DNA from 3 places in the Streptomyces sp. NPDC037100 genome. Region 3 is predicted to be linked to each of the others. Evidence: riboswitches for the same ligand, from Rfam matches in the RefSeq annotation. Region 3 holds a riboswitch; each other region holds the start of a gene.
What was found. A riboswitch is a leader RNA that binds a small molecule or an ion and turns the genes downstream of it on or off. The one in region 3 is predicted to bind cyclic di-AMP.
Positions count from the first base shown of each region.

Region 1: it holds a riboswitch for cyclic di-AMP, as region 3 does, so the genes downstream of both, ACZ7EG_RS10110 (M23 family metallopeptidase) here and ACZ7EG_RS08105 (C40 family peptidase) in region 3, are expected to answer to the same signal.
Region 2: it holds a riboswitch for cyclic di-AMP, as region 3 does, so the genes downstream of both, ACZ7EG_RS32550 (C40 family peptidase) here and ACZ7EG_RS08105 (C40 family peptidase) in region 3, are expected to answer to the same signal.

Region 1 covers NZ_JBVJSX010000003.1:21,582-24,843, forward strand. The annotation lists gene ACZ7EG_RS10105 (aldo/keto reductase) at 22-966, opposite strand; gene ACZ7EG_RS10110 (M23 family metallopeptidase) at 1,127-2,161, opposite strand; cyclic di-AMP (ydaO/yuaA leader) riboswitch at 2,173-2,329, opposite strand; tRNA gene ACZ7EG_RS10115 (tRNA-Met) at 2,619-2,692, opposite strand; gene ACZ7EG_RS10120 (dihydrofolate reductase family protein) at 2,758-3,262, opposite strand, start outside.
Region 2 covers NZ_JBVJSX010000012.1:139,856-143,117, forward strand. The annotation lists gene ACZ7EG_RS32530 (hypothetical protein) at 56-184, opposite strand; gene ACZ7EG_RS32535 (hypothetical protein) at 235-483, opposite strand; partial or broken gene ACZ7EG_RS32540 (ATP-dependent Clp protease proteolytic subunit) at 544-636, shown strand; gene ACZ7EG_RS32545 (hypothetical protein) at 796-1,104, shown strand; cyclic di-AMP (ydaO/yuaA leader) riboswitch at 1,471-1,651, shown strand; gene ACZ7EG_RS32550 (C40 family peptidase) at 1,655-2,128, shown strand; gene ACZ7EG_RS32555 (DUF6328 family protein) at 2,211-2,840, shown strand; gene ACZ7EG_RS32560 (ATP-binding protein) at 2,978-3,262, opposite strand, start outside.
Region 3 covers NZ_JBVJSX010000002.1:657,094-660,355, forward strand. The annotation lists gene pcrA (DNA helicase PcrA) at 1-1,199, opposite strand, end outside; cyclic di-AMP (ydaO/yuaA leader) riboswitch at 1,514-1,686, shown strand; gene ACZ7EG_RS08105 (C40 family peptidase) at 1,695-2,900, shown strand; gene ACZ7EG_RS08110 (SLAC1 family transporter) at 2,997-3,262, shown strand, end outside.

The DNA.
Region 1 (3,262 bases), on a different contig from region 3:
CCCCGCGAAGCCCGCCCCGCCTCAGGCCGAAGCCCGCGTCAGATGTTCCGTCTCGGCCTCCGAGAGGGTCAGCTCGCCGACGCCGACCAGTGCGGGCAGCTGCTCCACCGTCCGTGCGGAAGCGATCGGCGCCACGACGGTCGGCTGGGCGGCGAGCCAGGCGAGAGCCACCGTGGCCATGGGCACGTCGTGCGTCCCGGCGATCTCGTCGAGGGCGGCGAGCACCCGCTGGCCCCGCTCGGTCTCCAGGTGCGCGGCGGCACTGCCCGCCCGCGCGCTGTCGACCGTCGTGCCGGGCCGGTACTTGCCCGTGAGGAAGCCGGACGCGAGCGAGAAGTACGGCAAGGCGGCCAGGCCGGTCCGCTCGGCGAGATCCTGCAGCTCACCCTCGTAGGTGTCGCGGGAGACCAGGTTGTAGTGCGGCTGGAGGGCCACGTACCGGGCGAGCCCCTCACGCTCGGAGAACTCCAGGGACGCCCGCAGCCGCTCGGCGGAGATGTTGGAGGCGGCGATGTGCCGCACCTTCCCGGCCTTCACAAGACTGTCGAGCGCGCCGATGATCTCCTCGACGGGCACGTCGGGCTGGTCGAAGTGCGTGTAGTAGAGGTCGATGTAATCGGTGCCGAGGCGTTGCAGGGAGGCATCGGCGGCGGCCTTGACGGTGCCGGCGGACAGTCCGCGGAACTCGGGGTGCCGGCTGACCTTCGTGGCGACGACGACGTCCGCGCGGTTGCCGCGGGACTTCAGCCACTTGCCGAGCACCGTCTCGGACTCACCACCCTTGTTGCCCTCCACCCAGGCCGAGTAGGAGTCGGCGGTGTCGACGAAGTTGCCGCCGGCGGCGGTGTAGGCGTCGAGTACGGCGAACGACTGGTCCTCGTCGGCGGTCCAGCCGAAGACGTTGCCGCCGAGGGCGAGCGGGAAGACCTCGAGGTCGGAAGAGCCGAGCTTGCGCAGTGAAGTCATGCTGCACGTCAACCCCCCGAGGGGAACGCCTCATTCCGCGGCGTACGCAAAGGCCCTGTAAACACTCCCGCCCGGCGTGCGCCGCCGCACGCCACAACGTCCGGCAGCCCTGACGTCGGGGGGTCGTCAGGGCCGTCGGTGCTTCAACGGTACGTACCGCTTACGGGTTCAGTCCCTTGCCGCGCAGCCACGCCATCGGGTCGATGCCGCTCGCGGATCCGCCGGAGTGGACTTCGAGGTGCAGGTGCGCGCCGGTGACGTTGCCGGTGGCGCCCACGCGGCCGATCACGTCGCCGGTGCTGACCTTCTGGCCGACGCTGACGCCGATGGAGGACTGGTGCGCGTACCAGATCTCGGTGCCGTCATCGAGGGTGAGGACGGTCTTGTAGCCGTACGAGCCGTTCCAGCCCGCCTCGGTGATGGTGCCGCTGTGCACGGCCTTGATCGGCGTGCCCGTGGGGGCGGCGAAGTCCAGGCCCGTGTGGTAGCCGGAGGACCAGTAGGCGCCGGCCTGGCCGAAGCTGGAGGTGATGGTGTACGAGGAGGTCGGCAGCGTGAACTGCTTGGCCAGGGCGGCGAGACGCTCGGCCTCGGCCTTCTTCCTGGCCTCCTCCTCCGCCTTCCGCTTGGCCTCGGCGGCCTTGGCCTCGGCTTCCTTCTCCGCCTTGGCGACCGCTTCCGCGGCTGCCTTCTCGGCGGCGGCCGCGGCGTCCTGGGCGGCCTTGGTCTCGATCTGGTCCTGCTGGTGCTCGACCTGGGCCATGATCCGGGCGCGCAGCGCCTCGCCGGCGCCGGCTTCGGAGGTGCTCTCCTCGGTGGCCGCCGTGGCGGTGCCGAGGCTGCTGAGCGGGGTGGCGGAACCTTCGGGGGTGTCGTCGTCCGAGATGAGGGAACCCACCGAGGGCAGGTCCGGCACGGAGATGGACACCGGGGGCTTGCCGGTCTGGGCACTGGCCATGCCGCCGGCACCCACGGCGGCTATGACGCCGACGCCCAGGACGGTGGAGCTGCGGGCGAGGCCTCCGCCACGCTGCTTGGTGACGCGATGCCGGCCACGGACGGGACGGATGGACTCCTCGGTGGGGTTCCACTCCTGGAACGGGCCCTCGTCGGTGCGCTGACCGCCGTAGCCGAAGGTGTCGGTCTCGCGCTTCGGCGCGTACGGGGCCGTGGGGGCAGGCCGGTTGGACGCCACGTGGGCGTACTCCTTTCCTTCCTTCTCGCCTACCGGGTTAGCTGACGGGTTCGGAGCAGGAAGGTCTCCTACGCGCGTATACCCGCCGTGCTTCCACGGTGGTATCCGCCCGATTCACCCCAAGTGGTGGTTCCCCGGTTCCCTTTCAGGATTCGGCGCATGCGCACGGAGCCGCCTTCTGTGACGGCTGGGACGACCGCGCTGCGTTATCGAACGTTAATGGAGGCGCGAGGGGTATTCCAGCGATTCCACTTGATCATTAACCTTTTTCGCGCGGACTTTGCCGCCATGACCGGCTCAAATCGGGCGAGTTGACCGCTTCACAAGTGACCGACGAGTTTTGACGGTACGTCAGTTGTTATGCGGAACGGGGTGGTTCCCTCACCGACCGTAATGGCGTCACCGGGGAATGCACCAAGGGCCGGAATCCTTTTGGATTCCGGCCCTTGGCCTTCAGTAGCGGGGACAGGATTTGAACCTGCGACCTCTGGGTTATGAGCCCAGCGAGCTACCGAGCTGCTCCACCCCGCGTCGTTGTGACACCAGTGTACGCCATCCGCGGGACCACTCGCGCACACCCACTGATCGGGCCGCGCTCAGCCCGGCAGGTGACGGTTCGGGGCCTTGGCCCGCTCCTCGTGTTCCGGGAGGACGACGACCTCCACCCCCCGGGCCGCCAGGAGGCCGCTGCCGTCGGCGTCCTTCACGAAGGTGTCCGGCTCGCGCCAGGCCGTGACGACCCGTCGGACACCCGCGTCGAGGATCAGCCGGGCGCAGGGCGCGGGGCGGGAGGCGCGGCGAGCGCAGGGCTCCAGGCTGCTGTACACCGTCGCGCCGGGCAGGCGCGGGTCGGCCGGGTCGAGCTTCGCGAGGGCCGCCTCCTCGGCGTGCACCACCGGGTCGCCGCCCTCTCGGGAATGGCCACGGGCCAGTTCCGTACCGTCGGCGGCGACCACGACCGCGCCCACGCTGAACGCGGTGTCCGACGGCGGACAGCGCTCGGCCAGCTCACAGGCGCGGGCCAGCCAGTGATGGTCGGCGGCGGCGGGCAGGGAGCCGGCGCCCGGGGCGGTCGGTTCGTAGCGCATCAGGACGACGTCC
Region 2 (3,262 bases), on a different contig from region 3:
GCAAAGTGCCAGGTGGCGTGGAGCGGCAGGCTAGTCGGACCGCGTTTCGGGCACGTTAATCCAGTCGTGATCCACCGGTCGGCGTGTCCCCGTCCCGCATGCCGATCAGCGCCCGCAGACCGTCCCGGAGGGCCTCGACCGGCGCCGGCCCGAAGAGGGACTGCTGGGCGATGAACCCGAGCACCGCGGCATCATCGTGCGGGCCACGTGGTCCGGCGCCACGTCCGCCCGGCATCATCCCGGCCTCCTGGTAGTCCTCGACGATCCTCCCCAGGCCGCGCGGACCGAGCCGTAGCCGTCCGCGAGCAGGAGTGCCGGCTCCTCGTTGCGCAGGGTCTCCGTCCACACCTGGACGACGAGCCGCGGGAAGGCGGGCCGGCCGTCGACGACCAGGGACTCACGGGCGGCGAGCGTCCTGCCGAGAACGGAGGCGATGAGTTCGTCGGACCTGCGCGTGATGCGGAAGGTCGTGGACAAGGTCACCGAGGTCTTCCGTCTGCACGGGCACGGGCCTAGTGGCCGGCCCTCCAGTGCTCCGCCGCGATGCCCCTGCCCGAGCCGATCCGCGGTCAGGCGAGCGATCTGGCCATCCAGGCGGATGAGTTGGCCCGCGTCCGGAGCCGGATGGAGGAGATGCTCGCCCTGAACACGGGCCGCACCCGGGAGCAGGTGAGCGCGGACATCGAGCGGGACAAGTCCTCACCGCGCAGGAGGCGGCGGAGTACGGCCTGGTGGACGGGATCATCCCCGGCCGCAAGGCCACCCTCGCCCCGCCGACCGGGCAGTGAGGCCCCGGTGCTCCCGCCCGAACTGCCGTCGCTTCCCGCCCTGACCCGCGCCGAGGCGGAACTGATCGACCGTTACCTCGACGTCGTCGACCTGCTCGGCCGCATCAACCCGGCCCGCGACGGCGACACCTACCGCGGGCTGCGCGCCGCCCAGGCCCTCGTCGGCAAGGTGACCGCGCTGCGTGATGCTCTGGCCCTGATGCACCAGCGGGGCGAGACGGAACTGCACGCCGACACCCTGGTCCGGGCGCTGCGCGTGCTGGACGGTGAGCGGCGCACGGCCCGGCTCACCCTGCCCCCGGAGTCCGTCAGTTGACGCGAAGCCGTCGGTCCGGATGCCCGACGACGGCGGAGCGTTCGGAGCTGAGTTGAAACGGACCAAAAGACGTACCCCTGTTCGGAGTAGGCGGAGGACCGATTTTCGGGCCCTCCCGGTTGCGCAACACGCGTAGCCCGGGGACGGACTGGGGTATTCCGCCGCTGGTCCGACGGTCCGCGAACCCGTGGACAGTGGCGCGAACGCACACGTGTCCACCCGAACGGGTGAGTGGTGAGTAACAACACAAATCCCCGGTTCCGTTGGGAAATCCGGACAGGCATGCGCCAAGATCCCTGTCTGACGACAAGCCCCCGCCGCTGTGGCGGGGCGATCCGGGCGGACGCCGAGTCCTGCCGCCGCCCGGATGACCGGTCGACAGGAGTGGATCGGCAGGAGTGGAGGACCCAAGCACGACGGGTCGCCGGAACGGTCACGCCATGACCGGACCCGAGCAGCCCTTGGGGTGAAGCCGCGTCAGCGGCCGGGCAACTTTGTCAGCCCGAATCCGACAGGTCATCCTTCACAGGCGGCTGACGAAGGGTTGCGCATGACTGCGCTCAATCGTGTCCCGTCGCTCATGGCCCGAGCCGGTACGGCCTCGGCGCTCACCATCGCCGCGGTGGGCGGCTCGATCGTGGCGCCCGGCTTCACCTCCGAGGCCGCGGCAGCCACACCGGCGACCAAGGCACTCCAGATCGCGGCATCCAAGAAGGGTTCGCCCTACAAGTACGGGGCGATAGGGCCGCACCGGTTCGACTGCTCCGGGCTCACGCTCTACTCGTTCAAGAAGGCCGGCAAGAAGCTCCCCCGCACGGCTGCCCAGCAGTACAACAAGACGCGCCACATCTCCGCCAAGAACCGCAAGGCGGGAGACCTGGTGTTCTTCCACTCGGGCAGCAACGTGTACCACGTCGGTATCTACGCGGGTAAGAACAAGCTCTGGCACTCCCCGAAGAGCGGGGACGTGGTGCGACTGCAGAAGATCTGGACCAAGAGCGTCTGGTACGGGCGCGTGAAGTGATCCGCCCGGCGTGCGGCGGCGTCCTTGACGCGCCGCCGCACGCCGGAGCGTGACACGGCCGTAAGTGGATACCCGTGACGTCATGGCCGAGCACCGTCCCTGCACCGCGCGCAACGAGACTCCGCTGCAACGCGCCGACCGCAACTTCGTCGAGCTGCTCCAGGAACTCCGCGTCACCCAGACGGGTGTGCAGATCCTCTTCGCCTTCCTGCTGTCGCTGGCCTTCACCTCGCGCTTCGGGGACCTGGACACGGTTCAGCGCGTCACCTACGTCATCACGCTGCTGCTGGCGGTCCTGGCCGCCGCGCTCTTCACCGCGCCGGCCGCGCTGCACCGCTCCCTCTTCCAGCAGGGCGCCAAGCCCCGCATAGTGCAGGTCTCCTCGCGTCTGGCCACGACCGGTCTGAGCGTGCTGGTGTTCGCGTTCAGCGGTTCGGTGCTGCTGGTGGTCGACGTGACCACGGGCCGGGCCGGTGGCATCGCCGCGGGCGTCGCGACCTTCCTGGTCTGCGTCGGGCTGTGGGGGATACTCCCCCGGCTGGTGCGACGGGCGGGGCTGCACGTGGAACGGGACGGAGCCGGGGAGACCACCGAGGAGGAGCCGGAGGGGGCCGAGATCCGGATCCCGGCACCGCTGCGGCGCACCGTCCGGCAGCCGTCAGAGCTGCGAGGGGCGGCAGCGCACCGGGAGGCGTCGGCGCGGCACCGGTGAGGGCCGCGGGCTCGGGCGGGTCGCACAGCGCGCAGCGGGCCGCGTAGAGCCGCGAGGGTGGCCCGGATGTGGGTCGCGCGGGCCGGGGTGCGTCGAGGCACCCGGTGGGGAGGGCCTTCAGGTCCTGCTGTGACCGGCTACGCCTCCTGCTGGCCCGCCGTCGTCACCGGGCGGACCGGGACGGCCCACGGGAGTTCGATCGAGATGGTCTTGCCGCCTTCGCGGGTGGGGCGGATACGGAGTCTGCCACCGCACTCGGCGGTCAGCCAGCGGATGATGACCAGGCCGCGGCCGTTGTCCTGCTGGACGGCTGCGGGCAGGCGTCTGGGGAAGCGCGGGTGACTGTCCGTGACACCGATGCGCAGCCGTTCGTCGCGATCCAGCTCGACCTCCACGGTGAAGGTGGGCGACTGACCGAAGGT
Region 3 (3,262 bases):
ACGTAGCCGGTGATCCGGGCGCCGGTGCCCGCGTTGGTCCACAGGTTCTTGGGGCGGCGGGACTCGTTGCGCTCGATGACGGCGTTGGCGGCGCTGAGGATCGTCTGCGTGGAGCGGTAGTTCTGCTCGAGCAGGATCGTCGTCGCGTCCGGGTAGTCCTCCTCGAACTGGAGGATGTTGCGGATCGTCGCGCCGCGGAAGGCGTAGATCGACTGGTCGGCGTCACCCACCACGCACAGCTCGGCGGGCGGGATCTCGGCCTCGGGCGGCACGTCGACGGGGTGCTCCGAGGTGCCGACCAGCTCGCGGACCAGGGCGTACTGCGCGTGGTTGGTGTCCTGGTACTCGTCCACCAGAACGTGCCGGAAGCGGCGGCGGTAGTGCTCGGCGACGTCCGGGAAGGCGCGCAGCAGGTTGACCGTCGTCATGATCAGGTCGTCGAAGTCGAGGGCGTTCGCCTCGCGCAGCCGCGACTGGTACATGGCGTAGGCCTGGGCGAGGGTCTTCTCGAAGCCGTCGGCGGCCTGGGCGGCGAAGTCCTCCTCGTCGATCAGCTCGTTCTTCAGGTTGCTGATCTTGGCGCTGAAGGACTTCGGCGGGAAGCGCTTGGGGTCGAGGTCCAGGTCGCGGCAGACCAGGGCCATCAGACGCTTGGAGTCGGCGGCGTCGTAGATCGAGAAGGACGAGGTGAAGCCGAGCTTCTTGCTCTCGCGCCGGAGGATGCGCACGCACGCGCTGTGGAAGGTCATGACCCACATGGCGTTCGCACGCGGGCCGACGAGCTGCTCGACGCGTTCCTTCATCTCGCCGGCGGCCTTGTTGGTGAAGGTGATCGCGAGGATCTGGCCCGGGTGCACGTCCCGCTCGGCGAGCAGGTGGGCGATGCGGTGCGTGAGCACGCGGGTCTTGCCGGAGCCGGCGCCGGCCACGATGAGCAGCGGGGAGCCGGAGTGGACGACGGCGGCGCGCTGGTTGTCGTTCAGCCCCTCCAGGAGGGCGGCGGTGTCCACCACCGGGCGGGGGGCTCCGTCCCGGTAGTAGGCGTCCCGGTCCGGGGGCACGTCGAACTTCCCGCCGAACAGATCGTCCGGGATCGACTCCGGAACGTGATCGTCCTCGGGTGGCGGCGGGGGCTCGTCCGCGGGGCCCCGCTGGGCCTGGAGGTTCGCCAGGAAGCTGTCGTCAAAGAGGCTGCTCATCGCTCTCCGAGTCTAGGGCGCCCCACTGACAGCCCGCCGCCGCCCTGAGAACATCGCCGCGCGCCCGGGGCCCCGCCGACCGCCCGGCGGCGCGTTGTCGCCCTCCATGACGGCGCGATCACACCCTGCTACACGCCCGTCAAGTGCGGACTTTTCCCATCCAATCCCCCTTGATCGTCCACTCTCGGCAACGCTCGGCAATAAGGTCACGAAAATGTATCGGGCATATCACCCATCAACCTTCACAGGGGCCACACGAGTTGGCTACGGTGCGACCAGGCCGCATGACCCCCACCGGCGAACGTCGCCGGGCCGCGCGGCCTCCGCCGAGTCCGGTGTGCCGCAGCGGCAGCCGGAGCCGGGGACCCAACCGTGAACCTGGGGTGAATCGGCCCGCCTCCCTGTGCGGAGAAGGCCGTAGGGCAAACCTTCCGAACCACCCGCCCGAACCCGACAGCTAACCCGGTAGGCGGAACATGGAAGGAGTCGCCTCCCTTGGCGTCGCACCGCAAGTCGCGTCCTACGGGTACGCGCATGGCAGGCATACGGACCCCCGCCCTCGCAACGGCGGCCCTCACCTCCGTGGCCCTGCTGTCCCAGTCGGCCAACGCCGCCCCCGAGGCCGACGACAAGCCCAGCCTGGAGGAAGTCGAGAAGAAGGTCGACGACCTGTACCGCCAGGCCGAGTCGGCGACCGACAAGTACAACGCGGCCAAGGAGAAGACCGCGAAGCAGCGCAAGCGCGTCGACACCCTCCTCGACGACGTCGCCCAGCGCACCCAGAAGCTCAACGAGGCGCGCGAGGAGCTGGGTTCCTTCGCCTCCGCCCAGTACCGCACCGGCGCCGCCGCCCCGGACACGGCGACGTTCCTGCTCGCGGACACCCCGCAGGACTACTTCGACCAGACTCAGCTGATGGACCGCATGACGGGCCGTCAGAAGGTCGCGGTCGACGACTACGTCACGCAGCAGTCCGAGACGATGAAGAAGCGCCAGGAGGCCACGGAGAGCCTGGAGACGCTCACCGAGTCGCAGGGTGATCTGAAGACCGCCAAGGCCACCGTCCAGCGCAAGCTCGCCGACGCGCGCGAGCTGATGTCGAAGCTGACCGCCGAGGAGAAGGCCCGGCTCGCGGCGATCGAGAAGGAGAAGCAGGCGGAGGCCGCCCGCAAGGCCGACGAGCTGGCCCGGCAACAGGCCGCGCAGCAGCAGGCGGAGGAGGCCGCCCAGCAGCAGGACGGCGGGTCCTCCTCGTCCGGATCGACGGGATCGTCGGGCTCCGGCTCGTCCTCCTCGACGGTCCCGGCCGACTCCTCGACGGTCCCGGCCGACTCCTCGTACGCCACCAAGGCCGACAAGGCGCTCGCCTTCGCCCGCGCCCAGATCGGCAAGCCGTACGTGTGGGGCGCCGTCGGACCCGGCTCCTACGACTGCTCGGGCCTCACCCAGGCCGCCTGGAAGGCCGCGGGCGTCACCCTGCCCCGCACGACCTACGACCAGGTCAACGCCGGCACCACGGTCCCGCTCTCCCAGGCCCGGCCCGGTGACCTGGTCTTCTTCTACGACGACGTCACGCACGTCGGGATCTACATCGGCAACGGCATGATGATCCACGCGCCGAAGCCCGGCACGTACGTGCGCGAGGAGTCGATCTACTACGACGGCGAGTCGGCGATCCACAGCGTGGTGCGCCCGGCCTGAGTGAGGCCTGAGGGCCCAGAGGTCGCGTCACGTTTTTGAGGGGCACGCGCGCGTGCCCCTCTCGTAACGCGCGCACCGCTCTCTAGCATCGGCGCTATGTCCGGTCCCTCCCCCTTTGCCGCCTGGTGGGCGACGTATGCGCTGGCGACCGGCACCGTGTCGGCCGGTCTGGACTCGGCGGGGTACGCGGTCCTCTCCCGCATCGCCCTGGCCCTGGCCTGCGCGGCCTGGTCGGCGGCGGCCGCGGGCCTCGTCCAGCGGACGCACGGCGAGTGGCGGGGGGAGACACCGGCCGCGCTCACCACCGTGGCGGCGACCGCGGCCCTGGGCACCGGCTTCTCCGCGGCCGGGCAGCAGCCCCT